Regions from separate parts of the Aeromonas media genome, predicted to be linked through region 1. Evidence: predicted binding sites of a transcription regulator. Region 1 holds the regulator's gene; each other region holds the start of a gene.
The links. Region 1 encodes sigma-54, which starts transcription at its own class of promoters, with help from an activator protein. Its sites were predicted from a motif close to TGGCACNGTTTTNGCTT; they were not measured.

Region 1 (7,960 bases):
GCCCCACTTCGAGGCACTGCTGACCAAGCTCGGTCTGGAGGCGTCGCAAGCCGCCTACATGGGGGATGACACCATAGATCTGCCGGTGATGCAGGCCTGTGGCCTCGGCATTGCGGTGGCGGATGCCCATCCGCTGGTGCTGGCTCGTGCCGATCTGGTGACCCGCCTCGGGGGTGGGGTGGGCGCGGTACGCGAGGTGTGCGATCTCATCCTGCAGGCGCAGGGCCTGGGCGACTACCAACCCGAGGCCTCGGTATGAGCAGACAGACCCTGTTGTTCGCCCTGCTGTTCTTGGTTGCACTCGCCGCCTGGCAGCTCGGCGAGATCGAGCTGGTACCTGAGCCGACTGCCAAGGTAGAGAACTATCAACCAGACTTTACCGCCAAAAATCTGGTCACCACCCGCTTCAACGAGCAGGGCAAAAGGACCGAGCGGTTGGAGTCCGAGTATGCGGAGTATTACCAGATCCTCGAGCAGGCCACTTTCAACAAGCCGGTGGTCTACATGTTCGATGAGCAGGGAGAGGCCGAATGGAAGGTCACGGCCGAGACCGGGGTGCTCAATACCGATGACAACGTGATACTGCGCGACAAGGTACATCTGGACGGCTTGCTGCCGGCGACCTTCATCTCCACGCTGGATACCCCCTATCTGGAGCTGGATCTGGTGACCCAAGACGTAAGAAGCAACCAGCACATCAGCATAGTGGGTCAGGAATTCCAGACCGAGGGTGTTGGCCTGAAGGGCCATCTGGAACGTAAATATTTCGAATTACTGGATAAAGGCCATGCCACTTATTTCAATGAAAAACGTTAATCTGGCCCTCGCGTCCCTGCTGTTGTGCAGTGCGGTGAATGCCAAAGAGTCCGACTTTGCCGAGAAGGTCTACGTGGATGCGGTCAAGCAAGTGGCCGAGATGCAGGACAACCGCATCACCTTCAGTGATGATGTCATCATCACTCAGGGCACCATCAAGATTAAGGCCGACAAGGTGGTGGTGATCCGCTCCGGCGAGAAAGGGGCCGAGGTGATGACCGCCTATGGCAACCCCGCCACCTTCTTCCAGATCCTGGACAACGGCAAGCCGGTAAACGCCCACGGCAACAGCATTCGCTATGAGCTGAAGAACCGGCTGGTCACCATCACCGGCAACGGTCAGCTCAAGCAGGAAGACAGCCAGGTCACCGGTGACCTCATCCGCTACGACATCGTCAAACAGAAGATGATCGCCGAGAGCAAGGGACCCACCCAGCGCGTCAAGACGGTGTTCTTGCCGGATCAGGTAGAAAACTTCGACAAACCCGCCGATCAGAAGAAGTAGGAAACAGAAGCCATGGCAGTGTTAAAAGCAACGGGTTTGCAGAAGAGCTACAAGCGCCGCATGGTGGTCAGCGACGTGAGCCTGGAAGTGGGCACCGGCCAGATAGTGGGGCTGCTTGGCCCGAATGGTGCCGGCAAGACCACCTCCTTCTACATGATCGTGGGCCTGGTGCAGCGGGATGCGGGTCTCATCACCATAGATGAACAGGACATCAGCCTGCAGCCCATGCATATTCGCGCCCGCAATGGTATCGGTTACCTGCCCCAGGAAGCCTCCATCTTCCGACGCTTGTCGGTGTTCGACAACCTGATGGGGGTCATGCAGACCCGTAAGGGGTTGAGCCGCGAGGAGCGGGAGGATAAGGTCGAGCAGTTGCTGGAAGAGTTCAACATCACCCATATTCGCGACAGCCTGGGTCAGAGCCTGTCGGGAGGGGAGCGGCGCCGTGTCGAGATCGCCCGTGCGCTAGCGGCAGAGCCGCGATTCATCCTGTTGGATGAGCCCTTTGCAGGTGTTGATCCTATTTCGGTCATAGACATCAAGAAGATCATCCAGCATCTGAAGGAAAGAGGGCTGGGCGTGCTTATCACGGATCATAACGTCAGAGAGACGTTGGATGTGTGCGAGAAGGCCTACATCGTCAGCCACGGCAAGATGATTGCCGAAGGTGCACCGGCCGACATCCTCGCCGATGAGCAGGTCAAGCGCGTCTATTTGGGCGATCAATTCAGTCTATAGTAAGGGGGCACCCCTCATTTTTGTTAGGTGACCGCCTCGCTGAACATAAGGATATCCCGACGTAGATGAAGCCGACATTACAGTTGCGTCTCGGCCAGTCCCTGACCATGACGCCACAATTACAACAAGCGATTCGTCTGCTCCAGCTCTCCACCCTGGAACTCCAGCAGGAAATTCAGCAAGCGCTCGATAATAACCCCTTGCTGGAGCAGGAGGAGAATGAGGCGCACGAAACCAGTCCGATAGAACCCCAGGACGCCAGTCAACTCGACTCCAGTGACGCAATGGCACAGGACAAGATGCCGGATGAACTGCCGGTGGACACTACCTGGGATGAGGTCTATTCCGCCGGCACGGCTCAGAGCGCTGGCCCCATCCATGACGGGGAAGACAGCGTCTATCAGGGGGAAACCACCGAAAATCTGCAGGATTATCTGTTGTGGCAGATGCGACTGACGCCGTTCAGTGATCTGGATGCCGCGATTGCCCTCGCCATCATCGATGCCATCGATGAGTCTGGCTACCTGACCGTTTCTCTCGAAGATATTCAGGCTGCAGTCAGCAGTGAAGAGGTAGAAGTTGAACTGGATGAAGTGGAAGCCGTGCTCAAGCGGGTGCAGCATTTCGATCCGGTTGGCATCGCCGCTCGCTCGGTACAGGAGTGTCTGTTGATCCAGCTTGGCCAGTATTCGCCGGATCTGCCTTGGCTCAATGAGGCAAGGGAGGTGATCCGCGAGCACATGGACTTGCTCGGCAACCGTGACTACCGCACCCTGGCGCGCAAGACCCGGCTCAAGGAGAGCGACCTCAAGGAGGTACTGGATCTCATCCAGCAGCTGGAGCCCAGACCCGGTAATGGCATCATCCAGAGCGAATCGCAATACGTGATCCCGGATGTTTCCGTGGTCAAGAAGGGGGCGAAGTGGGTGGTTGAACTCAACCCGGATTCGGCGCCGCGCATTCGTGTCAACGAGGCCTATGCGGCAATGGCACGCAATGCCCGCAGCAGCACGGATACTCAGTTCATTCGTTCCCATTTGCAGGAAGCCAAGTGGTTCATCAAGAGTCTGGAGAGTCGAAACGACACCCTGCTCAAGGTGGCAAGCTGCATCGTCGAGCAGCAACAGGGTTTCTTCGAGTACGGTGAAGAGGCCATGAAGCCCATGGTACTCAACGACATCGCCGAGGCGGTGGAGATGCACGAGTCGACGATTTCACGGGTGACGACCCAGAAGTACATGCATACGCCCCGTGGCATCTTTGAACTGAAGTTTTTTTTCTCCAGTCATGTCAACACGGAGGGAGGAGGAGAGTGCTCATCGACCGCAATTCGTGCCCTTATCAAGAAGCTGGTGACGGCCGAAAACCCGGCCAAACCGCTTAGTGATAGCAAGATCGCGGATTTGCTGGCCGAACAGGGTATTATGGTGGCGAGACGCACGATCGCAAAGTACCGTGAATCCTTGTTGATCCCGCCATCCAATCAGCGCAAACGCCTGGTTTAGGCAAACAAAAGGAAGACGTTATGCAAATTAACCTGACCGGACACCATGTCGAGATTACCGAAGCTCTGCGTGATTATGTGAATAACAAATTTGCCAAACTCGAGCGTCACTTTGACCATATCAACAACGTACATGTGGTGTTGAGCGTCGAAAAACTGAACCAGATCGCCGAAGCCAAGCTGCACGTCAGCGGGGGAGAGGTGTTCGCCAATTCGCAGCATGCCGACATGTATGCGGCGATTGATACCCTGCTGGATAAACTGGATCGGCAGATCATCAAGCACAAAGATAAGTTAAATCAAAAATAACTATGCAACTTGAACACATACTGAGTCGGGACTGCACCAAGAGTGCGGTCCCTTGTACCAGCAAGAAACGCGCCCTCGAGATCATCAGTGAGCTGGCCGCTGAGCGCCTCGGCGCCTCCCGCCAGGTGCTGTTTGAAAGCCTGTTGGCGCGGGAAAAGATGGGCAGTACCGGGATCGGTGCCGGTATCGCCATTCCCCACGGCCGGATCGACGACGCCTTTGCGCCGACCGCCGTGCTGATGACCTTCTCTGAACCCATCCCTTTCGATGCTATCGACAATCAACCGGTTGACCTGCTCTTTGCATTGCTGGTGCCGGAAAGCGAGTGCAAGCAGCATCTCAAGACCCTTTCCCTGATGGCATCCAAGCTGGGTGACAAGGCCGTCTGTCGCCAGTTGCGCCAGGCGACCAGCGATGAAGAACTCTATCAGATCATGACCTCGGCCTGATGCCGGGTCTGACACAGCCACGTTGGCGTGAGGGGACAAGATGCAGTTAATAGTGGTAAGCGGTCGTTCGGGCTCCGGTAAGACGGTAGCCCTGAGGGTGCTGGAGGATCTGGGTTACTACTGCGTGGATAACCTGCCGGTCAATCTGCTGCCCCAGTTGATCGTCTCGGTGGAGAGCCAGTATGACAAGCTGGCGGTCAGCATAGATGTGCGCAACCTGCCGACCCAGCCCGACAAGCTGGACAACCTGCTGACCCAAGTGCGTAATGAGGGGCGGGTGGAATTCTCCAGCTTCTTCTTCGACGCCGACAACGGGACTCTGCTCAAGCGCTATGGCGAGAGTCGCCGGCTGCACCCCCTGTCTCGCAAGCAGCTCTCGCTGGATGAGGCGATCCGAGAGGAAACCCACCTGCTGGCGCCCCTCTCCTCGACCGCCGATCTGCGCATCGATACCACCAACCTCAGCATTCACGACCTGAGCGAGCTCATCAAGACCCGGGTGCTCGGCAAGAAAGAGAATGAGCTGGTGCTGGTGTTCGAGTCGTTCGGCTTCAAATACGGCATCCCCAAGGATGCGGACTTCGTGTTCGATGCCCGTTTCCTGCCCAATCCCCACTGGATCCCGGAGCTCAAGCCGTTTACCGGCCAGGACGAGCCTGTAGCCAACTACCTCTCGGCCCAGGCGGACGTGATGCTGTTCATCCAGCAGATAGAGAACATGCTGGTGACCTGGTTGCCCCACCTGGAGCGCAACAATCGTAGCTATGTGACCGTTGGGATCGGTTGTACCGGCGGGCAGCATCGCTCGGTGTTCATCGCCGAGCGGCTGGCCAGCACCTTCCGGCTGCTTGGCAAGAACGTGCAGATCCGCCACCGCACGCTGGACAAGCGTTCGACACAGGCTTGATAGACCCACAGGATGTTCAGATGACAGTTTCCGCCTCGGTAGAAGTCAAAAACAAGCTGGGAATCCATGCCAGACCGGCCATGATGCTGTTCGAGCTGGTGCAGGGGTTTGATGCCCATGTGCTGCTGCGCAACGAGGACGGCATCGAGGCCGATGCGGACAGTGTGATTGGTCTGCTGATGCTGGACTCCGCCCAGGGCAAGCAGGTGGAGGTGCAGGTGGAGGGCCCCGAAGAAGTGGAGGCCCTGGCCGCCGTGGTGGCGCTGTTCACCTCGGGCTTCAACGAGGAGTGAGTGGCACCTCCTTTGCCGTCATGACCCGGCGCGCGCCAGCGCCTTGAAGTCGTTAAAGTCCCGACAAGCCAGCAGATTCCTGCTGGCTTTTTCGTTCATCAGCGCCAGAAACAGATCGTAGAGCCCCATCGCTTCCTCGTAGTCCGCCTTGCTGATGGCGAGCACGAAGACGAGGGTGGCTGTCTCGCCATTGCCCCAGTCGATCCCCTGAGGGGCCAGCACTGTATATACCAAGGTGCGGCGGGCCAGCAGGCCGAGGGAGTGTGGCAGGGCTATGCCCTCTCCCAGCATGGTGGAGACGATTCGTTCCCGCTAGTGCAACGAGCTCCTGAAGCCCGGTTCTACCAGCTACTCGGACTCCAGCTGGTCACAGATGCGGCCAAACAGCTGTGCCTGGCTGAGCGGCTCGGTGACCACCATGAAGTGGTCGGTATCGAAGTACTTGTCCAGCAGGTAGAGGCGGAAGCGATCGGTCAGTACCAGCTTGCCGAACTGCTCCAGCTGGTACGGGTCGTGAAGGGGGCGGTTTGTACCAAGGGAACGTTTTTCTCGCTCACTTTGACTGTGCTGATGACGAAGTCCAGTTCGATCTGCACCAGCCCCTCGTAATCCCGTTCTTGTGGTTCGCCAGCGGGTTGTGGCTGCCTATCTGGTAGTTGACCCGCAGCATAATGGCACTGATGTGAGCCTGCAGGTCGGCACGCAACTGCGGGTCGCCGCGAAGATCATAGGAGTAGTGCTGGTGAATGCAGGTCAGCGGATGTGAACCAGTTGCTCGCTCTTGGCGGCCATGGCCGGGCCGAGCAGGGGGGATCTGCAGTGAGGCGGGTCTGGATCTAGATGACGAGGCTGGCGATCTCCTCCTGCCCCGGCGGGGCTTGGGTTGGTAACTCGACATGGATGTCGCGGACCACCACGGCCAGGATCAGGCTGATGTCATCGCTGGCAAACTGGCACAGCTCGTGGCCAGCCGCAACAGGGTGATGGCGCAGGAGATGGTGAGTTGTTGCAGGTTCTCGTCGGCGAGGCGCAACAGATGACGGCAGAGCTGATCGTGATAACCGGTGCCGCGCTGGTGGAAACTGTGAGTCATCTCACGCCAGGGAAGGGTGGCCTGAGAGGGAGACACGAAAAAGGGGCCCTGATGGCCCCTCTATTGACTCCCTTGCCGTCAGCTGGCGGGTGATGCGCTGCTGGTGGGCAGGTTCTGGTAGCGCACGTCTTCCTCTATGATGACGTCGACGTCCAGGGGCTTGCCATTGCGGATCACCGAGATGGTCAGCTTGGTGCCGGGGCGGCTCTCGACGATCTTGTCCATCACAGGGCGCACGCCGCTGATGGCCTCGCCGTTGATCTTGAGCAGCACATCCCCGCGCCTGAGGCCGGCCTTGGTGGCGGGACCATCGGGATCCAGGCTCTCTACCACCAGACCCTGCAGATCCCCGAGATTCATCATGCGCGCGACTATGGGGTTGATCTCGACGCTGGAGATGCCGAGGTAGCCGCGAATGACCCGGCCATTGGCAATCAGCTCGTCCATGATCCGCTTGGCCAGCTTGTAGGGGATGGCGAAGCTGATGCCGTAGCTCTCCTGATTGCCGTTGAGGTGATAGGCGGCGGTATTGATGCCCACCAGATCGCCACGGCCATTGACCAGGGCGCCACCTGAGTTGCCCTCGTTGATGGCGGCATCTGTCTGCAGCAGATCCTGCCGGCCGTTGCTGTCCGGCCCCATGCTGGAGAGACCGATGCGGCCGGTGGCACTGATGATGCCCTGAGTGATGGTCTGGCCGACATTGTAGGGGTTGCCAATGGCGAGCACCACGTCGCCTACGTCGGGTAGGCGCTCGGGATCCTGCGGTATCACCGGCAGGTTGTCCGACTCTATGTAGAGCACGGCGAGATCGGTCAGCTTGTCGGTGCCGACCAGCTCTGCGCTGAATACCCGGCCATCCTGCAACGCGACAATGATCTGGTCCGCATCGGCGATGACGTGGTAGTTGGTCAGCACATGGCCGCGCTGGTTCATGATGACCCCTGAGCCCAGCCCCTGTGGCCTCAGCTCTGCTTTCTCGCCGCGATTGCCGGCGAAACTGCGGGTGTAGATGTTGACGACGGCAGGGCCGGCGCGGTGGGCGGCATAGGAGAAACTCAGCTCGCGGGAATTGGTGATGAGACCTGGCAGGGGGGCGCCGCCCCGAAAACTGGGGAACAGCAGCAACAGGAGCGCAGCCACGGTGAGGCCAAAGCCGACAGACTTGCCCAAGTAACTGATCAAAGGTGGGATTTTCATGTCATTCTCGTCCGTACATGCTGCGCGCAGAGAATAACATTATCGGTGGATAAAAATCACCCGCGGCGGTTGCCGCGGGTGTGAGGGACTTAACGGATCACCAAATAGAGCGAGGAGTCGCCGCGCTGTATGTTCAGCGCCAGAAC
Region 2 (7,960 bases), 2.0 Mb from region 1:
AAAACGGCAGTAAGATGAGGAAAAGTCTATTAATCATTTTTGCTTACCGGTCGATAAGTTGTTCACGTACACCATCGCAGTTAACTATGCTTGCTGCAGATTTCGGTTGTCGAGACATCGATAGTCTGATGCAAGCCAATGTGCATGCACACACAACATGCACGATCAGTGCCAAGCGTTTTTTAGGGAGTGTTTATGGCGAGTATTCTGGACTCGGTCAACCAACGGACCCAGCTGGTGGGACAAAACCGGTTGGAGCTGCTGCTGTTTCGTCTCAACGGACGTCAAAGATTTGGCATCAACGTATTCAAGGTACGTGAGGTGCTGCAGTGCCCTCCCTTGACCGTCATGCCCAAGCTCAACTCCTGCATTCGCGGCGTGGCGCACATTCGCGGCCAGACCATCTCGGTGATCGATCTCAGCATGGCGATGGGCAAGCGCCCCATCCAGGACATCTCCAAGTGCTTCATCATCATCTCCGAGTACAACAGATCCGTTCAGGGATTTCTGGTCCATTCGGTCGAGCGCATCATCAACATGAACTGGGAGTCCATCCTGCCCCCTCCCAAGGGAGCCGGTCGCATCAACTACATGACGGCGGTGACCGAGGTGGATGGCGAGCTGGTGGAGATCCTGGATGTGGAGCGTATTCTCAACGAGATTTCGCCGGTCTCCACCGAGGTGAGTGCCGAGCTGGTGGAAGCCAGCGTGGAGCGCAATCCCCATGGCCGTCCTGTGCTGGTCGCCGACGACTCCTCGGTGGCACGCAAGCAGGTACAGCGGGCGCTGGAAGCCATCGGGGTGCAGTGTGTGCTGGCCAAGGATGGACGGGAGGCCCTCAACATGCTGCTGGAGATGGCCAAGCAGGGCCCCATCCTCGATCAGATTGCCCTGGTCATCTCCGACATCGAGATGCCGGAGATGGATGGCTACACCTTCACCGCCGAGATCCGCAACAATCCCAACCTCAAGGATTTGCATGTTATCCTGCACACATCCCTCAGTGGGGTGTTCAATCAGGCCATGGTGCAGAAAGTTGGTGCGAACAACTTCATTGCCAAATTCCAGCCTGATGAATTGGCCAAGGCCGTACAAGGCGCTCTCTAATAAAGAAGAACAACTGCATGAAGACACTTTCGGACGACTTATACAGGCAATTCAGCAATTTTCTGGCGCAGCAGAGCGGCATAGTGCTGGGTGACAACAAACAGTATCTGGTCAAGAGCCGTCTGTCGCCCTTGATGACTCAGTTTGGTATCGAGAGTCTGTCTGAACTGGTGACCCGGGCGATGAACGTGCGTGAACGGGAGCTCAAGATGGCTGTGGTCGATGCCATGACCACCAATGAAACCCTGTGGTTTCGCGATACCTACCCGTTCCAGCTGCTGAGCGACAAGATTTTCCCCGAGCTCGGCAAGAGTGGTCGTCCCATCAAGATCTGGTCTGCGGCTTCCTCCTCCGGGCAGGAGCCTTACTCCATCGCCATGACGGCGCTGGAGCAGCAGGTCAAACGCCCCGGCACCTTGCCGGGCGGGGTGCAGATAGTGGGGACCGATATCTCTAGCACCATGCTCAACCAGTGCAAGGAAGGGGTGTATGACAGCCTGGCACTGGCCCGCGGCCTGTCTCCCGAGCGCAAGCGGCTGTTTTTTGAGCCCTGCGGCGACAACAAGATGCGGGTATCGGAGCGTGTCAGAAAATTGACCAGCTTCCGGCCCCTGAACCTGCTGGAGAGCTACAGCCTGCTCGGCAAGTTTGACATCATCTTCTGCCGTAACGTGCTCATCTACTTTGCGCCAGAGGTGAAGTCCAAGATCCTCAACCAGTTTGCCAGCAGCCTCAATCCTGGCGGCTATCTGATGCTGGGGGCCTCGGAGTCCCTGGCGGGCCTCACCGACAAGTTCGAGATGATCCGCTGCAACCCCGGCATCGTCTACAAGGTCAAATAACTCCCCCCTCGTCCCTCTTTGGCACACCTCTTGCTAAACATTCGTGAAGCAGGAGGTGCGCTATGGCAATTTCATTCGACAAGGCATTCGGTGTTCACCAGTACACGCTGAGCGTTCGCGCCAAGCGTGCGGAGGTGTTATCGAGCAACATCGCCAACGCGGATACGCCGGGCTTCAAGGCCCGTGACATCAACTTCTCCCAAGCGTTGCAGGATGCCCAGAGCCAGCAAGGGTTCGGGCTGTCCACCACCAGCGAGAAGCATTTCGCCTTGCAGATGGATGCCCCCGGGTCGACCCAGTATCGCAACCCCCTGCAACCGGATACCGGTGACGGCAATACGGTGGATGTGCAACAGGAGCGCAGCGAGTTCCTGCGCAACAGCCTCGAGTACCAGGCCTCCCTCGAATTCATGAATGGCAAGATAAGCGGCCTGCTCAAGGCGTTGAAAGGAGATCAGTAATGAGTTTGTTCAAGGTCTTTGACATTGCAGGCTCTGCCATGAGCGCGCAGTCTGTCCGCCTCAATACGGTGGCCAGCAACATGGCCAACGCCGACAGCGTCAGCTCCAGCGTGGAAAAAACTTACCATGCCAGGCGGCCAGTCTTTGCCGCCCAGCTGGATCAGGCCATGTCCGACAAGCAGGCCTCGGTGGGGGTGGATGTGAAGGGCATCGTCGAGAGCGATGCGCCCCTGCTAAAGGAGTACAACCCGAACCACCCCATGGCGAACAAGGATGGCTTCATCTTCAAGCCCAACGTCAACATGGTGGAGGAGATGGCGGACATGATCGCCGCCTCCCGCAGTTACCAGACCAACGTCCAGGTTGCTGATGCGGCAAAGAAAATGCTGCAGCAGACGCTCGGCCTCGGCAAGTCCTGATAGAGGTGAACCCAGATGACTGAGACTTGTGACGGCCTGCATGACTGCGGCCATGGGGTCGACCCGTACGGCGTGCGGCAAACCCGGACAGAGGGGGAATCATAAGTGGCAGATACCTATGACAGCCTGCTGGGCGTCAACCGGACGACGGCCGCCCAGACCAATACGACCAACACCACGACCCAGAAGAAGGAACTGGATCAGGAGTCCTTCCTGAAGCTGTTGACCATGCAGCTCTCCTACCAGGATCCATTCAAGCCGGTGGACAACGCCCAGATGTTGTCCCAGATGACCTCGATGTCGACCTCCCAGGGGATCAGCAGCCTTTCCACCCAGATGGAGAGCCTCAACAGCCTGATGACCTCCAGCCAAGCGTTGCAGGCCTCTGCCCTGGTGGGCCAGAACGTGCTCATCCCCTCCAACACGGGGTATGTGGAGAAGGGCGGCACCCTCTCCGGCGTCATCGCCACCGGTGACGGTGGCAGCAACGTCAAGGTGACGGTGAAGGACGAGAGCGGCCAGGTGATCAAGGAGTTCTCCCTCGAAGGGGACCATAAGGGAAACGTGGCCTTCGAGTGGGATGGCCTGGACAAATCGGGCAATGCCGCCAAGAGCGGCAAGTATTCGATAGAAGCGCACGCCACCGTGGATGGCAAGTCCGAGAGCGTGCCGGCCCTGACCTATGCCAAGGTTGAGAGTGTCACCCTGGGCACCAGCACCAACCCCAGTACCCTCAAGCTCAAGGGACTGGGTGGCATCTATCTGACCGATGTATTGGAAATTGGCGGGACGTCCGGCAAGTCGGCTACGACCCCGACGCCGACCCCGACCCCGACCTCTAACGCAGTGATCTAAGGAGAAAGACATGTCATTCAACAATGCCCTCAGCGGCATCAATGCGGCTCAGAAAGACCTGAACGTCACCGCGAACAACATTGCCAACGTCAATACCACCGGCTTCAAGGAGTCCCGCGCTGAGTTCGCCGATGTCTACGCCAACTCCATCTTCGTCAATGCCAAGACCCAGGTCGGCAACGGGGTGGCGACGGGGGCGGTGGCGCAGCAGTTCCATCAGGGGGCGCTGCAATTCACCAATAATGCGCTGGATCTAGCCATTCAGGGCAACGGCTTTTTCGTGACCTCCGATGGCCTGACCAACCTGGATCGCAGCTACACCCGCTCCGGCGCCTTCAAACTCAACGAAAGCAGCTACATGGTCAGCAACTCCGGCGGCTACCTGCAGGGGTACGAGATCAATGCCGATGGCACCCCCAAGGCGGTGAGCATCAATGCGACCAAGCCCATCCAGATCCCGGACAGGGCCGGCGAGCCGGTCCAGACCTCGAAGATCGAAGCCAATTTCAACCTGCCGTCCACCGCCTCTCCACTGACGGCGGGGGGGACGCCCTATACACCTCCGGCCCTCCCTCCGGCGGATGCTTCCAAGTTCGATCCCAAGGATTCGGACACCTACTCCTCTTCCACTTCGGTGGTGGTCTACGACTCCCTGGGGGAGCCGCACACCATCACCCAGTACTTCACCAAGGAAGCTGATCCGCTAGACCCGGCCAAAGCGGCGGTGCCGACTGCCTGGCGTATGTACCTCTATCAGGGGGACAAGCCCATCGACATCTCGGGTGGTGCCCCCACCGCCATGGCTGCCGGCTTGAACCAGGCCCCCCTGAGTGCCCGCGTCACCTTCGACGCCTCCGGCAAGATGGTCACCCCGACTGATCCTGCGGTGATCAAGACGGTCTCATTAGGTTCACCTGCTGCAGGTACACCGGTTACTGGAGAGCCAGGTGCTGGCATCATTACCAATGGTGCAGATGGGACTCAACAGTTTGAAATAAAGCTCGGCACCGTGACCCAGTATGCCTCGCCGTTTGAAGTCAACAAATTGACCCAGGATGGCTCCACCGTCGGCCGGCTGACCAAGGTGGAGATCGGGGCGGACGGCATAGTCTCCGCCACTTACAGCAACGCCACCACCGTCAAAGTGGCCATGGTGGCCATGGCTAAGTTCGCCAACTCCCAGGGGCTGACCCAGGTGGGGGACACCTCCTGGCGCCAGTCCCTGCTCTCCGGCGATGCCCTGCCGGGCACTCCGAACTCGGGCACCTTCGGCTCCATCAAGTCGTCGGCGCTGGAGCAGTCCAACGTGGACCTGACCACCGAGCTGGTGGACCTCATCACCGCCCAGCGCAACTTCCAGGCCAACTCACGCTCGCTGGAAGTGAACAGCTCCCTGCAGCAGAGCATACTGCAGATCCGCTAAGGTTTTTGCGGTTGCAAGGGGCGCTCATGCGCCCCTTGTCGTTTCCGGCATAGTGTTTTTTCCTCCCCTGTTTCTCCATTCTTCCGCTCTTGGCACTCAATTTGCAGTTGTCCTGCGAGAGTCATCTGTTTGACGGAGGATCACATGGATCACCTGCTTTATATCGCCATGTCAGGAGCCAAGGAGAACATGAACAGCCTGGCTGTGCGTGGCAACAACCTGGCCAATGCCAACACCATCGGCTTCAAGTCTGATTTCGAGCAGGCGCGCAGCATGCAGGCGTTTGGCGAAGGACTGCCCACGCGGGTGTTCGCCATGACGGAGCGACCGGGTCAGAACCTGCAGCACGGCCTGCTGCAGACCACGGGGCGGGATCTTGACGTCGCCGTCGACGGCCCGGGCTGGATTGCGGTGCAGGATCCCAATGGAGCAGAGGCCTATACCCGCATGGGCAACCTGCAGCTCAATGCCGCCGGCAATCTGCAGACCTCGGCCGGGCTCAATGTGGTGGATGACGCCGGTCAGCCCATCGTGCTGCCGTTGCCCATGGAGAAGATCGAGATCAACCGGGATGGCACCATCAGCGGCCGTCCCGAGGGCGCCGCTGCCAACCTGCCGGAGGATTTCCAGCGCATCAAGCTGGTCAATCCGCCGAGCGATGCGGTGGAGAAGGGCCAGGATGGCCTGTTTCGCCGCAAGGATGGCCAGGCGGAGGCCGCGTCTGCCGACGTGGGCCTGATCGCCGGTTCCCTCGAGGGGAGCAACGTCAACGTGGTCGACGAGATGACCAACCTTATTCGCTTGCAACGTCAGTTTGAAACTCAGGTCAAGATCATGAAGACCGCCGAGGAGAACGACGAGGCACAAACCCAGCTGCTGCGTATCAGCTAATCAAGGAGCATGACATGAACTCTGCACTCTGGATTCGCACATCAAAAGATGACATGACCCTGCACCCTAGATCCGCTAATTAAGGAAGATGAAATGAATCCTGCACTCTGGATCAGCAAGACCGGCCTCGATGCCCAGCAGACCAACATCTCGGTCACCTCGAACAACCTGGCGAACGCCAGCACCGTGGGCTACAAGAAGGCTCGCGCCATCTTTGAGGATCTGCTCTATCAAAACGTCAACCAGCCCGGTGGCCGCTCCTCGGCAGACACCGAACTGCCCTCCGGCCTGATGCTGGGGGCGGGGGCCAAGGTGGTCGCCACCCAGAAAAACCACAGTCAGGGCAACGTCCAGACCACGGACAACTCCCTGGATCTGATGATAAGCGGCCGTGGTTACTTCGAAATCCAGCTGCCGGACGGCAGCGCGGCCTACACCCGCAACGGCCAGTTCACCCTCAATGACGAGGGCACCATCGTCACCCCGGGCAACGGCTACCCGCTGCAGCCGGAGATCCAGATCCCCGAGAACGCCCAGAGCGTGACGGTGGGGGAGGATGGTCAGGTGTCGGTACAGCTCAAGGGGGATGGCCAGTCCCAGGTGGTGGGCCAGATCAATACCACGGATTTCGTCAACCCCACCGGCCTGCAACCCATGGGGGAAAACCTCTTCGTCGAGACCCAGTCCAGCGGCGCCCCCATTCAGGGGACGGCCGGTGCGGACGGGCTCGGAGTCATCAAGCAGGGGATGCTGGAGACCTCCAACGTCAACGTGACCGAGGAGCTGGTAAACCTGATCCAGGCCCAGCGGGTCTATGAGATGAACTCCAAGGTCATCTCGGCAGTTGACTCGATGATGTCCTTCCTGACCCAGCGCACCTAATCCAGCCACCTAAGCGGAGACGCATGATGAAAGTCATCTGGATGCTGGGCCTGCTGATGTTGGCAGGCTGCAGCAGCACCCCCAATACCGCCAGGCCCGACGACCCCGAATTCGCCCCCGTGTATGGCGAGTCGGAGCCGGTGTCGGTGCGCCCGACCGGGGCCATCTTCCAGCCCGAGCAGGTCAACGGCATCTACTCGGACATCAAGGCCCATCGGGTGGGCGACATCATCACCATCGAGCTGGCGGAGTCGACCTCGGCGTCGAAGAAGGCCAACACCCAGAGCGGCAAGGACAACAAGATGGAGCTGGAACCCGTCACCCTGGGCGGGGTGCCAGTGACGGCGAGCCCCTATGACCTGTCTGCCTCCATCGGCCAGAGCAGTGCGTTCAAGGGTCAGGCCAAGGCGGACCAGAGCAACAGTCTGCAGGGCAACATCTCGGTCAGCGTGGTCAAGGTATTGCCGAACGGCAACCTGTTGGTCCGTGGCGAGAAGTGGATCATGCTCAACAACGGCAACGAATATATCCGCATCACCGGACTGGTGCGCCCGGAGGACGTGAGCTCGGAGAACAGCGTCTCGTCCCAGCGGGTCGCCAACGCGCGCATCCATTACGGTGGCACCGGCGATCTGGCCAACACCCAGGAACAGGGGTGGCTGACCAGCTTCTTCAACGGCCCCTGGTGGCCCATTTAATACTCGGACCCCGGGTCGCCAACGAAGACCCGGGGCCAGGATGGTTTAGTCAGGAGATGTCATGAACCGACTCCGTTTGCTCGGCCTGCTGTGCTGTATCTTGCCGTTCGGGCTGGCGCACGCCTCCCGCATCAAGGATCTCAGCTCGGTGGAAGGGGTGCGTAGCAACCAGTTGATCGGCTACGGTCTGGTGGTGGGCCTGCCCGGCACGGGCGAGAAGAACAACGCCTTCACCGAGCAGACCTTCAGGACCATGCTCAACAACTTCGGCATCAAGGTGCCGGACAACATCAAGCCCAAGATCAAGGACGTGGCGCCGGTCGCCATCCACGCCGATCTGCCCCCCTTCTCCAAGCCGGGTCAGACCATAGACGTCACCGTC
Region 3 (7,960 bases), 1.7 Mb from region 1:
CCTGCATCACCAGGGTGAGCGGGGAGAGGATGCTGTCCATGCGTCCCCCCCGGTACCAGGCGGCGAAGATGCCGACGATGGAGCCGATGGAGAAGCTCAAAATGGTGGAGGTACCCACCAGGAACAGGGTCCAGCCGATGGCGCGACCGAGCACGTCGGCGACCGGTTGGGGGTAGTAGCGCACCGAGGTGCCGAGATCCCAGGTGAAGACACTCTTCACATAGGCGAGAAACTGGGTGGTGATGGGGCCGTCAACGAACCCGAAGGTGGCCTTGAGGGCCTCGAGGGCGGCAGGTTCCATCATGGCGCCGGCCCGGGCGAACATGACGGAGACGGGATCTCCGGGCATGGCTCTGGGCAGCAGGAAGTTGATGGTGGCGGCCACCAGGAAGGCGACCAGATAGAAGGAAAAGCGTCTTAGTATAAATCCCATGGTGAACCCTTTTACTGCAAGCCTGCCCCGCGCCGGGCAAAGCTCCCCCAACCCCGGCAACGACGGGGGATGGAAGACATGGCGGGGAAAAAAGGCCCCCCGCAGGGGGCCGAGGTGATTAGCTGTTTGGCTTGAGTGACAACACGTGCAGCAGACGTTCCGGGGTGTCCGGGTGTACCTGCGGCTTGGCGACCGGGTTGTCGGCACTGAACCAGCCATTGAAGCGCTTGGTGCTGTATTCGTACCAGGTCGGGTTGTTGAACACCGGGATGATGGTCTGGTTGGCACCGACGCGCTCCTGGATGGCAAACATGATCTCCTTCTGCTTGGCCGCATCGGCGGTCTGGGTGAAGTCATCGATCAGCTTGTCGAGCTCAGGATCCTTGTAACGGGGCGCCGCGAAGCGGTTGCCGCGCTCACCCATGTTGCGGGAGTGGAAGGCGGTCTCGAAGTACTTGTGCGGGTTGGCACCGGCAAAGTAACCCTGCAGAGCGACGTCGAAGTCACCGGTGATCAGGTTCTCGGTCCAGACGGTGGCTTCCGGGGTGGAGGTCTTGGCGTTCAGGCCCAGAGCCTGCAGGCCTTCGACCCCGATCTGGACTGTGTTGACCCAGTCGGTCCAGCCGTTCGGTACCAGCACCTTGAACTCGATCTTCTTGCAGCTCGGGGTGTCGAGGAACTTGTCGCCGTCACAGTCCTTGTAGCCCGCTTCCTTCAGCAGTGCCTTGGCACCTTCCAGGTCAAACTTGTTGTATTTGCCGTATTTCTTCTCGACGTCCGGGTTGTCCCAGGAGGCGAATGCCTTGCCAAGGCCTGACGGGTATTCGTTGACTGTCGGGTAGCCGTAGCCTGCGATGTCCACCATGGACTGGCGGTCCATCGCCATGGAGAAGGCGCGGCGGAAGTTGATGTCGTTGAAGGCTTCGTTATTGCCCGGGTTCTTGCTCTGGAAGTTGACGTTGAACGCCACCGTGCCGGAGGCGGGGAACCAGTACTTGTTGTTCTTGGGATCGTTGCCGACGTAGAGGCGCTCGATGTCCGGCACGAAGGAGCCGAACCAGTCCACGTCACCCTTCATCACAGCAGCCAGTACCTGGTCGTTGGTGGCCATCTGCGGCATGCGCAGGCAGTCGATGGCGAGGTTGGCATTGTCCCAGTAGTGCGGGTTGCGGCACTGGGTATAGAGCTGGGCGGAGAAGTTGTCCACTTCGGTGAAGGGACCTGTGCCGACCGGCTTGTCGTTGGTGAAGGCAACCGGGTCTTTCACCGACTTCCACTGATGCTCGGGGACGATGGGCACCAGCACCAGGTCATTCACCACGTTGGTGTTGACCTCGGCCAGGTCGAATTTGACCTTATGCTCACCCAGCTTCTCGACACCCTTGATTTGAGTCCAGATGGAGCGCTCATCCAGCGCCTTGTTGGCCTTGACCAGGTTGAAGGAGAAGATAATGTCGTCGGCGGTGAAGGCTTCACCATCGGACCACTTGACCCCGTCACGCAGATCGAAGGTGACGGATTTCAGATCATCGCTGAAGGCGTAGTGGGTGGCCAGACGATAGACGGGTTTGCCACCCTGCATATCGTTGAAGATCACCAGCGGCTCATAGATGAAGTGACGGGTGGTGTGCAGCAGACCGGCCTGCAGGAAGGGGTTGAAGTTCTTGACCCATGCGGTTTCCTGCTGTGCAACCAGGGTCAGCACCGTCTTGTTTTCGGCGGCCATGGCGGTGCCGGCGGCACCGAGCATCAGGGTTCCCAGCATGACTGAGGTAGCGATTTTGGATACTTTGGCAAGCATATTTTTTCCTTTCTTATTGGTCTTCCATGGTTTTGGAATGGAGCACCGGATCCCATGCTTGGATACCGGCCCTCAATGTTGGTCAGGTTTTGCACCCTTGTAGTTGTGTCATCCAACGCCCCTAGAAAAGCAGAGTTAACAGGAAAACAACAACTCTTCATTTCGTCGATATCGTAAAAACTCCCACCCTCTCGTCATTATCGTCAAACTCTATTTTTAATCCTTTTAAATTATACAGTTGCATTAATTCTCACAAAGTACCAAGTCACCCTTTATGACAATTCAAAGACGATAGTGTGAAGTGGATCGTGCTCATTTTTCCTCCCGTCCAGAGGCTTTTTTTTGAGCTTGAAACAAGCGCTCCGAGGAGAGGGACAGAACTGTGCGCTGGCTCACTAAGGAGGAATCTTCCGGCTCGTCGGGTGATGGCGGGTGGTCCCTCTCTGGCAGAAGAACCCGGCGCTGGATGCCAATGGGTTTTCGTGTCGACTGAATTACGGGCAATAAAAAAGCCAGTCAGCATTCACTGACTGGCTTCGGGTGCCACATCCGTTAGCGGATTAGTTGACCAGGCTGGCCCACAGATCGTACTCGTCCGCTTCGTCGATGCGGACCTTGACCATGTCGCCGGGCTTGAGGCCGGTTTCACCGTTCAGGTAGACCAGGCCGTCGATCTCGGGCGCGTCGGCGAAGGAGCGGCCGGTGGCGCCCTCTTCGTCCACTTCGTCGATCAGCACCGTCATCTCCTTGCCGACCTTGCGGGCCAGCTTGCGAACGGAGACCTGCTGCTGCAGCTCCATGAAGCGCTGGAAACGCGCTTCCTGGACGTCTTCCGGCACAGGATCCGGCAGCTCGTTGGCCTTGGCACCCTCGACCGGGCTGTATTTGAAGCAGCCAACGCGGTCCAGCTCCGCCTTGTCGATGAAGTCCAGCAGCATCTGGAACTCTTCTTCGGTCTCGCCGGGGAAGCCGACGATGAAGGTAGAGCGCAGGGTGATTTCGGGGCAGATCTCGCGCCACTTCTGGATGCGCTCCAGGGTGCGCTCGACGGTACCCGGGCGCTTCATCAGCTTCAGGATGCGCGGGCTGGCGTGCTGCAGCGGAATATCGAGGTAGGGCAGGACCTTGCCATCGCGCATCAGCGGGATGACGTCATCCACGTGGGGATAGGGGTAGACGTAGTGCAGACGCACCCAGATGTCGAGCTTGGCCAGCTCCTCGCACAGGGCCACCATGCTGGTCTTGACCGGCATGCCGTCGTAGAAACCGGTGCGGTGCTTGACGTCCACGCCGTAGGCGGAGGTGTCCTGGGAGATGACCAGGATCTCCTTCACGCCGGCCTCTTTCAGGCGCTTGGCCTCTGCCAGCACCTCGCCGATGGGACGGCTCACCAGATCCCCGCGCATGGAGGGGATGATGCAGAAGGTGCAGCGGTGGTTGCAGCCCTCGGAGATCTTCAGATAGGCGTAGTGACGGGGAGTCAGCTTGACGCCGTGGGCCGGCACCAGGCTGGTGAAGGGGTTGTGGGTCGGCTTTTCCACGTACTTGTGAACGTGACCCAGCACCTCTTCGTAGGCGTGGGGGCCGGTTATCTCGAGCACCTTGGGGTGGATCTCGCGGATCTGGTTCTCTTTGGCACCGAGGCAACCGGTGACGATCACCTTGCCGTTTTCGGCCAGGGCCTCGCCGATGGCTTCCAGCGACTCCTGTACCGCGCTGTCGATGAAGCCGCAGGTGTTGACCACCACCAGCTCCGCATCGTCATAGCTGGGCACCACATCGTACCCTTCGGTACGCAGCTGGGTCAGGATGCGCTCGGAATCGACCAGGTTTTTGGGGCAACCCAAGGAGACGAATCCTACTTTGGGGGCCTGTTTTGTGTTGGACATCGCTCAATCACTCTTAGGTGGCTCTTATTCAAGGGCGCGGATTTTACCGGAATGGCTAACCAAAAACTATACAACCGAGGTTGTCAGGCCGAACAATATTTACGGTCGGGCCCGTCGGCTATCGGCAGACAAGGGGAGCCGTGCATGATGGTGGCGGTCGTGACCGTCCGGGGACCGCAGTTCCCTCAGACCGGATGAGGGCTGCGACACCATACTGGAGAGATGGGAAGTCTGTGTTTGCTGACTGGAGCGGAATGGAGAGGCATTCGGGACTTCTTGGAGTTGGCTTAAATCTGATAGGGTGACATGTCCGCTGATGCGATATTTAAGGAGCACACAATGAAGAGCCGATCCTGGTTTATTGCCGCCGTCCTGGCACTTGCATCTAGCCCCAGCCATGCCGACTGGGCGAAATTGAAGGAAGCGGCCTCCGAGCTTGGCACTGCGGTGAGCGAGACCGGCAAGGAGGCGTGGCAGGGGATCACCGATTTTTCGAAGGCGACCTGGGAGTCTGTCTCCACCTGGGGGGCCGATGCCTACAACAAGGCGGGCGCCTGGACGGAAGAGAGCGCAGCCACCGGCAAGGAGTGGCTGACGGCCGCCGACAAGAAGCTCGATACCATGCTGGAACCCAAGACCCCGGCAGAGGCCCGCACCGCCCTCGATACCATGGCCGATACCGCACTGGTGCGGCTGTTCAACGAGCAACCCTCCGCCAAGCTGCTGTTTGACAAGGCCTATGGTTATGCGGTGTTCGACTCGCGCAAGTTCTCCCTGATGATCCACACCAATCAGGGATCCGGGGTGGCGGTGAACCGCTCGAATGGCAAACACACCTATATGAAGATGTTTGGCGCCGGCATGGCGGCTGGCTTCGGCGGCAAGTTCTATCAGCAGGTGATGTTGTTCGAGACCAAACAGACCTTTGACAACTTCGTGAACAAGGGTTGGGAGGCGACCTCGGAGGCGGGCGTGGTCGCCGGCAAGGAGAGCGCGTCGCTCGACTCGGGTTACAACGGCGGCATGGCCATCTACCAGCTTGGCGAGAAGGGGTTGCTGTACGGTGTCAGCATCACGGGATCCAAATACTGGATCGACGAGGATCTGACGCAATAGAGATCGGAATCTGAGCCTGGCCCGCGATGCGGGCCTTTTTCATGTGCCCGCCTGCTCGCCGCGCGGCCAGCAGACGGGCATCTTCCCGGGATCCCTGCTGCCGGCATGATGGCCCGTTGCACAGGTGGGGTACAGGATCTTTATGCATTGGCACTCTAATTGCTTAAGGCTTGCCAGTGTCAACGATTTGTCTGGGAAGAGAAGATGGAAATAAGCGCAAGCAGCCTGATGCAAGAGATGCAGGCTCTCAGGGTCGAAGCCGGTGCCACGCCGCTGACCCAGCCCGGTCGTCAGGTCAACTCGGATTTTGGCCAGATGCTGCAGCAGGCCCTCGACAACGTCAACGAGCTGCAGGGCAGCGCCAACGATCTGCGCACCCGGTTCGATCTGGGGGACAAGTCGGTGGATCTCTCCGAAGTGATGATCGCCGGGCAGAAATCCTCCATCGCCTTCGAGGCGACGGTGCAGGTGCGTAACAAAATGGTCGATGCCTACAAGACCATCATGAACATGCCGGTATAACTCAGGCCCATGGCGACCGAGCATCATAAACATGTCAGCAATAAGGACATAAATCGTGGCTAACGATCCAAACGGCGATCTGCTGATGAACAACGAGGGGGCGGCCGCCCTCGATGAGCAGGAGCAGAAGAGCTCGGCGCTGGGCTTCTTGTCCAACACCGATGTGTTGCGGCAGATCACCCTGATCCTGGGGCTGACCATCTGTCTGGCCATCGCCGTCTTCATCCTGCTGTGGGGCAAGGAGCCGGAGATGCGTCCGCTCGGCACCTTCAGCACCCAGGAGCTGGTCTCCACCCTCGACTATCTGGATCAGCAGAAGATCCCCTATCAGGTGGACGGCAAGAGCGTGCTGGTCAGTGCCGAGAATTATGCAGACATCCGGCTGCGCCTGACCCGCGCCGGCCTCGCCAGCAGCAGCGAGGCCAGCAACGATGGGGAAGCCATCCTGCTCAAGGACTCCAGCTTCGGCGTCAGTCAGCGCATGGAGAGCGAGCGGCTGAAACTGAGCCGCGAGCGCCAGCTGGCGAGCGCCATCGAGCAGTTCCAGAACGTCGCCAAGGCCCAGGTGCTGCTGGCCATCCCGAAAGACAACGTGTTCGCCCGCAACGAACGCAAGCCGAGCGCCACCGTCGTGCTGAGCCTGAAAGGGGCTGCGCTGGGCCAGGGGGAGGTGGACTCTATCGTCGACATGGTCGCCTCCGCCGTCCACGGCCTGGAGCCTACCCGCGTCACCGTGACCGATCAGAACGGTCGCCTGCTCAACTCCGGCTCCCAGGATCCGCTCTCTGCCCAGACTCGCAAGGAGTTTGCGATGCAGCAGAAGCAGGAGCTGGAATACAAACAAAAAATTGACGCCATCCTGATCCCGGTGCTGGGGGCCGACAACTACACGGCGGAAGTGGATCTCTCCCTCGACTTCTCCCAGCAGGAGCAGACCCGCAAGACCTACAATCCGGACTTGCCCGCCGTGCGCTCCGAGATGACGGTGGAAGAGAACAGCGCCAATGGCAGCAATGGCGGCGTACCCGGTGCGCTCACCAACCAGCCGCCCGCCGCGTCGAACATTCCCGAACAGGCCGCTGGCGGGGAAGGGGGAACCGGTTCTTCCGGCCGCTCCCGCAAGGAGGCGACCCGCAACTTCGAACTGGACACCACCGTCAGCCACATCCGGCGTCAGCAGGGCGGCATCCGCCGCATGACAGTGTCGGTGGCGGTGGATTACAAGGCCACTCCCGGCGCCGAGGGGGCCGTCACCCGCGAGCCCCGCAGCCAGGCCGAACTCGATACCTTGCGTCGCCTGCTCAGCGGCGGCCTCGGCTTCGACGTGACCCGGGGGGATACCCTGGAGGTGGTCGCCATTCCGTTCAACCGCCCCGAGCTGGAAGCCGTGGCCGACATGCCCATCTACGAACAGCCCTGGTTCTGGCGTGCGGTGCGCATCGCCGCCTCGGTGCTGGTCATCATAGTGCTCATCGTCACCGTGGTGCGGCCCATGCTCAAGCGTCTGCTCTACCCGGATGCCAAGCCGGAAGGGGAGCTGGACTTCGACAATCACACAGTGCTGGGTGGCGACGACGAGCTGAGCCTGCTGGCGGCCCAGGCCGAGGCCGAGCCGGTGTTCGGCCTGCGGGATGGTCAGCTCAAGCTGCCTGATCTGCACCGTGACGAGGACCTGCTCAAGGCCGTGCGTGCCTTGGTAGCGAATGAACCAGACCTGGCCGCTCAGGTCATCAAAGAATGGGTAACGAACCGAGATGCCTGAAGAGAAGAAAAACCAAGTCACCGGTAACGAGATTACCGATAACCAGCGCCAGATCCTGGACCAGATGAGCGGGATGGAGATGGCGGCGGTGCTGATGCTGAGCCTCAACGAGGAGGATGCCGCCCAGATCTTCCGTCATCTGGAGCCCAAGCAGGTGCAGCGGCTCGGCATGTCCATGGCCTCCATGTCGGATTTCAGTCACGACCGGGTGGCGGCGGTGCATCGTCAATTTATCGACGACATCCAGAAATACACCAATATCGGCATCGGCAGTGAAGACTTCGTGCGCAAGGCCCTGGTGGCGGCGCTCGGGGAGGACAAGGCCAGCAACCTGGTGGATCAGATCATCCTGGGATCCGGTGCCCGCGGCCTCGACTCCCTCAAGTGGATGGATGCCCGCCAGGTGGCCAGCATCATCCAGAATGAACACCCGCAGA
Region 4 (7,960 bases), 710 kb from region 1:
AAGCTGCATCGCAACTTCCAGGGCTATACCACCCAGGGGGATTGCGATCTGCTGGGGCTGGGGGTCTCTTCCATCAGCATGATGGGGGATGCCTATTCCCAGAACCAGAAGGATCTCAAAACCTATTACGCCCAGGTTGACGAGCTGGGCCATGCCCAGTGGAAGGGGTGCTCCCTCAACCGGGACGATCTGATCCGCCGCGAGGTGATCAAACGCCTCATCTGCGACTTCTCCCTGAACTTCGCCGCCGTCGAGCAGGCCCATGGCCTGGTCTTCAAGGAGTATTTCGCCGAGGACCTCAAGCTGCTGCAGACCTTCATCGATGATGGCCTGGTGCGTATGAACGACGACGGACTGGAGGTGGTCTCCACCGGTCAGCTGCTCATTCGCAACATCTGCATGTGCTTCGACGCCTACCTGCGCAGCAAGGCGCGTCAGCAGCAGTTCTCCCGGGTAATCTAAGCCGTTGGTCGGCGCTGAACATAAAAAAACCGCCTCTCGGCGGTTTTTTTATTTGGCTTGCCAGCACTCAGCGCTGAGCCGCGCCGGCGCTCAGTTCGGCCTTCTCGGCCTCGCTCAGGAAGGCCAACATCAGACCATTGCGCTGTGCGGTGCGGATTTCATCCGCAGTCATACCGGCGGCCGGGGCGGCCACCTCGTATTCGTGGGGCAGGTCGATGCCTTCCACAGCGGGATCGTCTGTGTTGAGGCAGGCCAGCACGCCAGCGGCCAGGAACTGGCGGATCGGGTGATCGCTGAGGCTGGCGACCGTGGTGGTCTGGATGTTGGAGGTAAGGCAGGACTCGATGCCGATGCGGTGCTCCGCCAGATAGGCCATCAGGGCCGGGTCCTGGATGGCCTTGACGCCGTGACCGATACGCTCGGCGCCGAGATCGCGAATGGCCTGCCACATGCTCTCGGGGCCGGCCGCTTCACCGGCGTGCACCGTCACCCGCATGCCCGCATCCCGCACCTTGCGGAAGTGGTCGGTGAACAGTTCCCCCGGGAAGCCCAGCTCATCACCGGCCAGATCGATGGCGACCAGCTTGTCGCGATGGGCCAGGCAGGCTGCCAGCTCCCTGTTGCACTGTTCGGTGCCGAAGGTGCGGCTCATGATTCCGATCAGGTTGGTCTTGATGCCGAAGTCGCGGCTGCCGGTGGCCACGCCGTCTATGATGGCTTCCACCACCCCCTGCGGGTGCAGCTTGTGGGCCATCGCCATGTAGGCGGGGCTGAAGCGCAGCTCGGCATAGTCGATACCCGCACGCAGCAGATCTTCCACGTTCTCGTATGCGACTCGGCGGCAGGCGTCGTAATCGGCCAGCACGGCCACGCCCCAGTCCAGTTTCTTCAGGAAGGCCACCAGACTCGGCTCGTTCTCGACGATCTGCACGTGAGGGCGCAGGGCTTCCAGCTCATCGGCTGGCAGCGGGATGTTGTGCAGGCGACCCAGCTCGAGAATGGTCTGCGGACGGATGTTGCCATCCAGATGGCGGTGCAGGTCGGTCAGGGGGAGGGATCTGTCAATCATGGTGGCGCCTTCTGCGAGTCGGGTTGGAAAGCCTGTCATTCTAGGCGGGGATCTTGAAAAAGATACCCCGTTTGCGGGCAAACGGGGTGTGATTGGTCAGGCTTTCCCTCAAGGCGTGATGGGAATCGTTTTTCCCGAGAACTCAGGGAATGTCGAGTTCCTTGAGCTTGCGGGTCAGGGTATTGCGACCCCAGCCGAGCAGGCGGGCGGCCTCCTGCTTGTGGCCATGGGTGTGCTCCAGCGCCGTCTCCAGCATGATCCGCTCGAATTGGGGCATGGCATCGGCCAGGATGTCGGTCTCCCCCAGCGCCAGCTTGGCGCCCACCCAGTCCTGTAGTTGTTGCTGCCAGCCACCGGTCAGCGCGGGCTGGCCTGGTTCCGCCGTGCTGGTAATGGGGGTCAGCAGCTCTGTGGGCAGATCGCCGACCAGCACCTCCTGGCCCGACGCCATCACGGTCAGCCAGCGGCAGACGTTCTCCAGCTGGCGCACGTTGCCCGGCCAGGGCAGGCGGCTGATGTAGGTCTGGGTATCGGGGTGCAGGCTCTTGGCCTCCACGTTCAGCTCCTTGGCGGCTCTGAGCAGGAAGTGCTGGGCCAGCTGAGGTATGTCCTCTCGTCGCTCCTTGAGGGCTGGAATGTGGATGCGGATGACGTTGAGGCGGTGGAACAGATCCTCCCGAAATTCGCCGTCGGCGACCCGCTTCTCCAGATTCTGGTGGGTGGCGGCGATGATCCGCACATCCACCTGCACCGGTTGATGGCCGCCTACCCGGTAGAACTGGCCGTCCGCCAGCACCCGCAGCAACCGGGTCTGGACGTCCAGGGGCATGTCACCTATCTCATCGAGAAACAAAGTGCCGCCGTCTGCCTGCTCGAAGCGGCCGTGACGTATGTTGTTGGCGCCGGTGAAGGCCCCCTTCTCATGGCCGAACAGTTCGGATTCGATAAGATCCTTCGGGATGGCGGCCATGTTGAGGGCGATGAAATTCTTGTGGGCGCGCGGGCTGTGCTTGTGCAGAGCATGGGCGACCAGCTCCTTGCCGGTGCCGCTCTGGCCGTTGATCAGCACCGAGATGCTGGAGCGCGACAGTCGGCCGATGGCGCGAAACACCTCCTGCATGGCGGGGGCCTCACCGATGATCTCCGGGGTGGTGGTGGCCTCCTGCTGGCGCGCCTTGCGTTTGGTACGCTGCTCTTTCAGATGATTTTCGGCGCGGCGCACCAGGGTGACTGCCTCGTCGATGTCGAACGGCTTGGGCAGGTATTCGAAGGCGCCGCGCTGGTAGGCGTTGACCGCGCTGTCCAGATCCGAATGCGCTGTCATGATGATGATGGGCAGATCCGCCTGACGGCGATGGATCTGCTCCAGCAGGCTGAGGCCGTCGATGCCGGGCATGCGGATATCGGAGAGGATCACGTCCGGTGAGCGCATCTCCAGCGAGCTCAGCAGGGCTTCGCCGTCAGCAAAGCTCTCGCATTCGAAGCCTTCGCTGCCAAGGGTGCGCTCCAGGACCCACCGGATGGAGCTGTCGTCATCGACGATCCACACTTTTGCTGTCATGAGGTTCCCTTACTTGCGAAGTGGTAGGTAGATGGTGAATTCGGTGTGGCCGGGCCAGCTGATGCAATCTATGCGTCCCTTGTGCTGATCGATCAGATTCTGGGCGATGGAGAGGCCGAGGCCTGTGCCTCCCTCCTTGCCGGTGATCATGGGGTAGAAGAGGGTGTCGCGAATGGCATCGGGAATGCCGGGACCGTTGTCGATGATCTTGATCTCGGCGGCCAGGCGGTAGCGCTGACCGTGGATGGTGATCTGGAAGGCGGTGCGGGTCTTGATGCGGATGAGCCCGGTCTGATCGCCGAGGGCCTCGGCGGCATTGCGGACTATGTTGAGAAACGCCTGCTGCAGCTGGTCCGGCTCCATTTCGAACTCGGGAATGCTGGGGTCGTAATCCCGCTCGATGCGGATCTGGGGCGGCAGTTCCAGATCCACCAGGCGGCGCACCTGCTCCAGCACCGAATGCACATTGTGCATCTGATGGCGTCCCGGCCGCTGGGGGCCGAGCAGACGATCGACCAGCACCCGCAGGCGGTCGGCCTGCTCTATGATGATGCCGGTGTATTCGCGCAGAGCGGGGTCCGGCAACTCCTTTTGCAGCAACTGGGCGGCGCCGCGCAGGCCCCCGAGGGGGTTCTTGATCTCGTGGGCCAGCCCGCGCACCAGCTCCTTGGCGGCTTGCTGCTGGGCATGTTGCTGCAGCTCCTGGCTGATCTTCTTCTGCTGATCGATCTTGCGCAGCTCCACCACCATCAACCGCTGCTCGTGGTCGGCCATGGGGCTTACGCTGATCTCCACCAGCCTGGGCTCTCCCTCCACCACCAGGGTGACTTCGCTGTCGGTGAAGCCCTGCCCTGAAATGAGGCACTGTTTGAATCGTTGCAGGTCGAGGGAAATGTGCTCCAGCAGATGGGGCAGTTCGATCCCGATCAGTCGCCGTTCGCTGAGGGACAGCAGCTGTTCGGCCGCCGGGTTGACGAATTGAATGCAGAGCCGTTCATCCATCAGGATGACGGCGGTCAGCAGGTTGTCCAAGAGTGTCTTGGCGTGATCCAGGCGGGTTGGCACAGGTTTCTCCCTAAAACGGTGCTTTACACCTATTGTGCACCGATATGGTGCATTGAGTTTACCCGCATCGGTGCGTCACATCACCCCTAATTGGCCTTGGGGGTGGCTTTGGGAGCCTGATTCACAGTCGTTCTATGCAGGTAAAAGGTGGCTGCTTTGGATTTAGCAAGGATCGTACCGTCTTTGGCGAGCAGCTCGAGCCGCGCCTCGTAGGCGCCACGATCCAGGTTCTCCACCCGGATGGCCAGGCTGTTGTGAACGAGGGGAATGGCCTTGTCGTTCAGCAGCAGGCGTACGTCATATTGCACCGGCGCCTGGGGATGGACCTGTGCCTGGAAGACGATGTTGCCCGTGTTGTCGCGCAGTGTGCTGCCCGGCTCGGGGGAGAGCAGCTCTATCTCCAGAGGGGCGGCTTCCAGGGCCTTCCTTGCATCGACACCGGTCAGATGGTTGAAATCATCAACCTGAACCGAATGGGGTGAGGTGCCGATGAGGGGGGAGACCCGCAGGTCGATTTCCCTGGCGTTCTTGCCGGGGGGAGGGGCGTCTGTGTAATGGGTCACCCCTTGGGAGTCTATCCAGGAATAGACTCTGGCCGCCTGGGCGGTGCAGGAGATCATCAGCAAGAGGCCCAGCGTCCATGTCGGGTGTACTTTTTTCATCCATCTCTCCTTGACGGGGTTCACCTTAATCCTATCAGAGAAAAAAATGTCGGGCCTATTGTCGGATGTGCGGTGAAGCATGGACTCGATGAGCCGGACGACTCTGAGGCATCATGCCATGAGTCATGATATTTCAGCCCCTTAGATAAAAAACCCGCCAGATGGCGGGTTTATCATGATGAAGCAAGGACACCGGATTAGACGGAGTAGTACAGCTCGAACTCCAGCGGGTGCGGGGTCATGCGGACACGATCCACGTCATGCTGTTTCAGCTCCAGGTAGGAGTTGATGAAGTCGTCGCTGAACACACCGCCACGGGTCAGGAACTCGCGATCAGCATCCAGTGCGGACAGGGCTTCGTCCAGGGAACCGGCAACGGTCGGCACTTCTGCGGCTTCTTCCGGCGGCAGGTCATACAAGTTCTTGTCCATGGCATCGCCCGGATGGATCTTGTTGATGATGCCGTCCAGACCGGCCATCAGCTGGGCTGCGAAGGCCAGGTAGGGGTTGGCAGCCGGATCCGGGAAGCGGACTTCGATGCGGCGAGCTTTCGGGCTCGGCACCACCGGGATACGGATGGAGGCAGAGCGGTTGCGGGCAGAGTAGGCCAGCATCACAGGGGCTTCATAGCCCGGCACCAGACGCTTGTAGGAGTTGGTGGTCGGGTTGGCGAAGGCGTTGATGGCCTTGGCGTGCTTGATGATGCCGCCGATGTAGTGCAGTGCCATCTCGGACAGACCGCCGTACAGGTCGCCGGCGAACAGGTTGACGCCGTTCTTGGCCAGGGACTGGTGGCAGTGCATGCCGGAGCCGTTGTCACCGAACATGGGTTTCGGCATGAAGGTGACAGTCTTGTTGTAGGCGTGGGCCACGTTGTGGATCACGTACTTCAGGACCTGCACTTCGTCGGCCTTCAGGGTAAGGGTGTTGAAGCGAGTGGCGATCTCGTTCTGACCGGCAGTGGCCACTTCGTGGTGGTGAGCTTCAACGACCTGGCCCATCTCTTCCAGCACCAGACACATGGCGGCGCGGATGTCCTGGGAGGAGTCAACCGGCGCAACCGGGAAGTAACCACCCTTGACGAAGGGACGGTGACCCTTGTTGCCGTGCTCGTACTCGGTACCCGAGTTCCAGGCAGCTTCTTCGGATTCGATCTTCACGAAGCTGTGGCCCATGGTGTTGGAGAAGGTGATGTTGTCGAACATGAAGAATTCCGGCTCCGGCCCGAACAGCACGGTGTCAGCGATGCCGCTGGCTTTCAGGAAATCTTCGGCACGCTTGGCGATGGAGCGCGGATCGCGGTCATAGCCTTGCATGGTGGCAGGTTCAAGCACGTCACAGACGATGTTCAGCGTGGTCTCTTCGGTGAACGGGTCCAGTTTGGCGGAGGCCGGATCCGGCATCAGCACCATGTCAGACTCGTTGATGCCCTTCCAGCCGCCGATGGAGGAGCCATCGAACATCTTGCCGTCTTCGAAGAAGTCTTCGTCGACCTGGTGGGAGGGAATGGATACGTGCTGCTCTTTACCCTTGGTGTCGGTAAAACGCAGATCAACAAACTTGACTTCGTGTTCCTGGATCAGGGCCAAAACGTTCTGGGCTGACATGCTAAGTAACCTCCGGTGTTAAAACTCTTTGGGTGAATGCGTCATCACATTCACATAAGCCAGTATCGTGCCAAGTTTGTGACAGCTTGATTTCAGGGCATTTGCACCGTTTCAGGCTGCCGGGACACCCGCTTTCATGCTTGGTTGCGCTTCAAAGTGGTGCAACCTTGGATCGTTTTGGTGCACCATCGTGGTGCGCCAGCACGATCAGCCACCATCTAAGCAGGCTTTCAGCATGGGGTCTATGATCCTGATCCCCTGTTGTGCGCGAATGGTCTGCAATTATGCTAGGCAGATCACAAAGGCGAGAGTACAATTAGCGCCCAATTTTACCCGGTGATTGAGGCGAGAATGTTAGAGAATTTACGCAATATTGCGATTATTGCGCACGTAGACCACGGCAAAACTACCCTGGTTGATAAGCTGCTGCAGCAGTCTGGAACCCTGGACCGTACCACTGATGGTCAAGAGCGTCTGATGGATTCCAACGATCTGGAAAAGGAACGTGGTATTACCATTCTCGCCAAGAACACTGCGATCCGCTGGAATGACTACCGCATCAACATCGTCGATACCCCGGGTCACGCCGACTTCGGTGGTGAAGTTGAGCGCGTCATGTCCATGGTTGACTCCGTGCTGCTGCTGGTCGACGCCGTTGACGGTCCGATGCCGCAAACCCGTTTCGTGACCCAGAAAGCCTTCGCCCAGGGTCTGAAGCCTATCGTTGTCATCAACAAAATCGACCGTCCGGGTGCGCGTCCTGACTGGGTAATGGACCAGGTATTCGACCTGTTCGACAACCTGGGTGCCACCGATGAGCAACTGGACTTCAAGGTTGTTTACGCCTCTGCACTGAACGGTTGGGCCACCCTGGACCAGAGCGTCGAGTCCGATAACATGGAACCCCTGTTCCAGGCCATCGTTGACAACGTCGAGCAGCCGAAGGGTGACCCCGCCGGTGGCTTCCAGATGCAGATCTCCCAGCTGGACTACAACTCCTACGTGGGTGTTATCGGTATCGGCCGCATCACCCGTGGTCGCGTCAAGACCAACCAGCAGGTCACCATCGTCGGTGCCAACGGCAAGAACCGTACCGGCAAGGTTGGTCAGGTGCTGGGTTACCTGGGTCTGTCCCGTACCGAAGTGGCCGACGCGCAAGCGGGCGACATCATCGCCATCACAGGTCTGGGCGAGCTGAAGATCTCCGACACCATCTGTGACAACAATGCCGTCGAAGCCCTGCCGCCGCTCTCCGTTGACGAGCCGACCGTGAACATGACCTTCCAGGTCAATACCTCACCGTTCGCCGGCAAAGAAGGCAAGTTCGTGACCTCCCGCAACATTCTGGAGCGTCTGAACCAGGAGCTGGTCCACAACGTGGCCCTGCGCGTGGAAGAGACCGAAGATCCGGACAAGTTCCGCGTCTCCGGCCGTGGTGAGTTGCACCTGTCCATCCTGATCGAAAACATGCGTCGCGAAGGTTACGAGCTGGCGGTATCCCGTCCGGAAGTTATCCTGCGCACCGTTGACGGCG

Region 2: flgF (flagellar basal-body rod protein FlgF) is a predicted target of sigma-54. The motif match lies at 5,198-5,214, and genes of this name have one in related genera.
Region 3: fliE (flagellar hook-basal body complex protein FliE) is a predicted target of sigma-54. The motif match lies at 5,388-5,404, and genes of this name have one in related genera.
Region 4: glnA (glutamate--ammonia ligase) is a predicted target of sigma-54. The motif match lies at 6,483-6,499, and genes of this name have one in related genera.

The regions. Positions count from the first base shown of each region.
Region 1 covers NZ_CP075564.1:4,001,165-4,009,124, reverse strand. Annotated here, with positions in the region: gene kdsC (3-deoxy-manno-octulosonate-8-phosphatase KdsC) at 1-259, shown strand, start outside; gene lptC (LPS export ABC transporter periplasmic protein LptC) at 256-816, shown strand; gene lptA (lipopolysaccharide transport periplasmic protein LptA) at 803-1,321, shown strand; gene lptB (LPS export ABC transporter ATP-binding protein) at 1,334-2,059, shown strand; gene KI797_RS18525 (RNA polymerase factor sigma-54) at 2,125-3,564, shown strand; gene hpf (ribosome hibernation promoting factor) at 3,585-3,872, shown strand; gene ptsN (PTS IIA-like nitrogen regulatory protein PtsN) at 3,875-4,321, shown strand; gene rapZ (RNase adapter RapZ) at 4,362-5,228, shown strand; gene npr (PTS phosphocarrier protein NPr) at 5,249-5,521, shown strand; partial or broken gene KI797_RS18500 (PTS sugar transporter subunit IIA) at 5,540-6,590, opposite strand; gene degS (outer membrane-stress sensor serine endopeptidase DegS) at 6,693-7,814, opposite strand; gene KI797_RS18490 (Do family serine endopeptidase) at 7,904-7,960, opposite strand, start outside.
Region 2 covers NZ_CP075564.1:1,505,782-1,513,741, forward strand. Annotated here, with positions in the region: gene KI797_RS07090 (chemotaxis protein CheV) at 196-1,107, shown strand; gene KI797_RS07095 (CheR family methyltransferase) at 1,125-1,949, shown strand; gene flgB (flagellar basal body rod protein FlgB) at 2,012-2,410, shown strand; gene flgC (flagellar basal body rod protein FlgC) at 2,410-2,829, shown strand; gene KI797_RS07110 (flagellar hook assembly protein FlgD) at 2,935-3,684, shown strand; gene flgE (flagellar hook protein FlgE) at 3,695-5,107, shown strand; gene flgF (flagellar basal-body rod protein FlgF) at 5,252-5,998, shown strand; gene flgG (flagellar basal-body rod protein FlgG) at 6,092-6,880, shown strand; gene flgH (flagellar basal body L-ring protein FlgH) at 6,907-7,578, shown strand; gene KI797_RS07135 (flagellar basal body P-ring protein FlgI) at 7,640-7,960, shown strand, end outside.
Region 3 covers NZ_CP075564.1:1,226,996-1,234,955, forward strand. Annotated here, with positions in the region: gene KI797_RS05840 (ABC transporter permease) at 1-433, opposite strand, end outside; gene KI797_RS05845 (ABC transporter substrate-binding protein) at 552-2,234, opposite strand; gene rimO (30S ribosomal protein S12 methylthiotransferase RimO) at 2,795-4,123, opposite strand; gene KI797_RS05855 (lipid-binding SYLF domain-containing protein) at 4,463-5,239, shown strand; gene fliE (flagellar hook-basal body complex protein FliE) at 5,444-5,761, shown strand; gene fliF (flagellar basal-body MS-ring/collar protein FliF) at 5,817-7,523, shown strand; gene fliG (flagellar motor switch protein FliG) at 7,516-7,960, shown strand, end outside.
Region 4 covers NZ_CP075564.1:189,102-197,061, forward strand. Annotated here, with positions in the region: gene hemN (oxygen-independent coproporphyrinogen III oxidase) at 1-462, shown strand, start outside; gene add (adenosine deaminase) at 530-1,531, opposite strand; gene glnG (nitrogen regulation protein NR(I)) at 1,674-3,092, opposite strand; gene glnL (nitrogen regulation protein NR(II)) at 3,102-4,157, opposite strand; gene KI797_RS00880 (DUF4124 domain-containing protein) at 4,244-4,819, opposite strand; gene glnA (glutamate--ammonia ligase) at 5,017-6,426, opposite strand; gene typA (translational GTPase TypA) at 6,778-7,960, shown strand, end outside.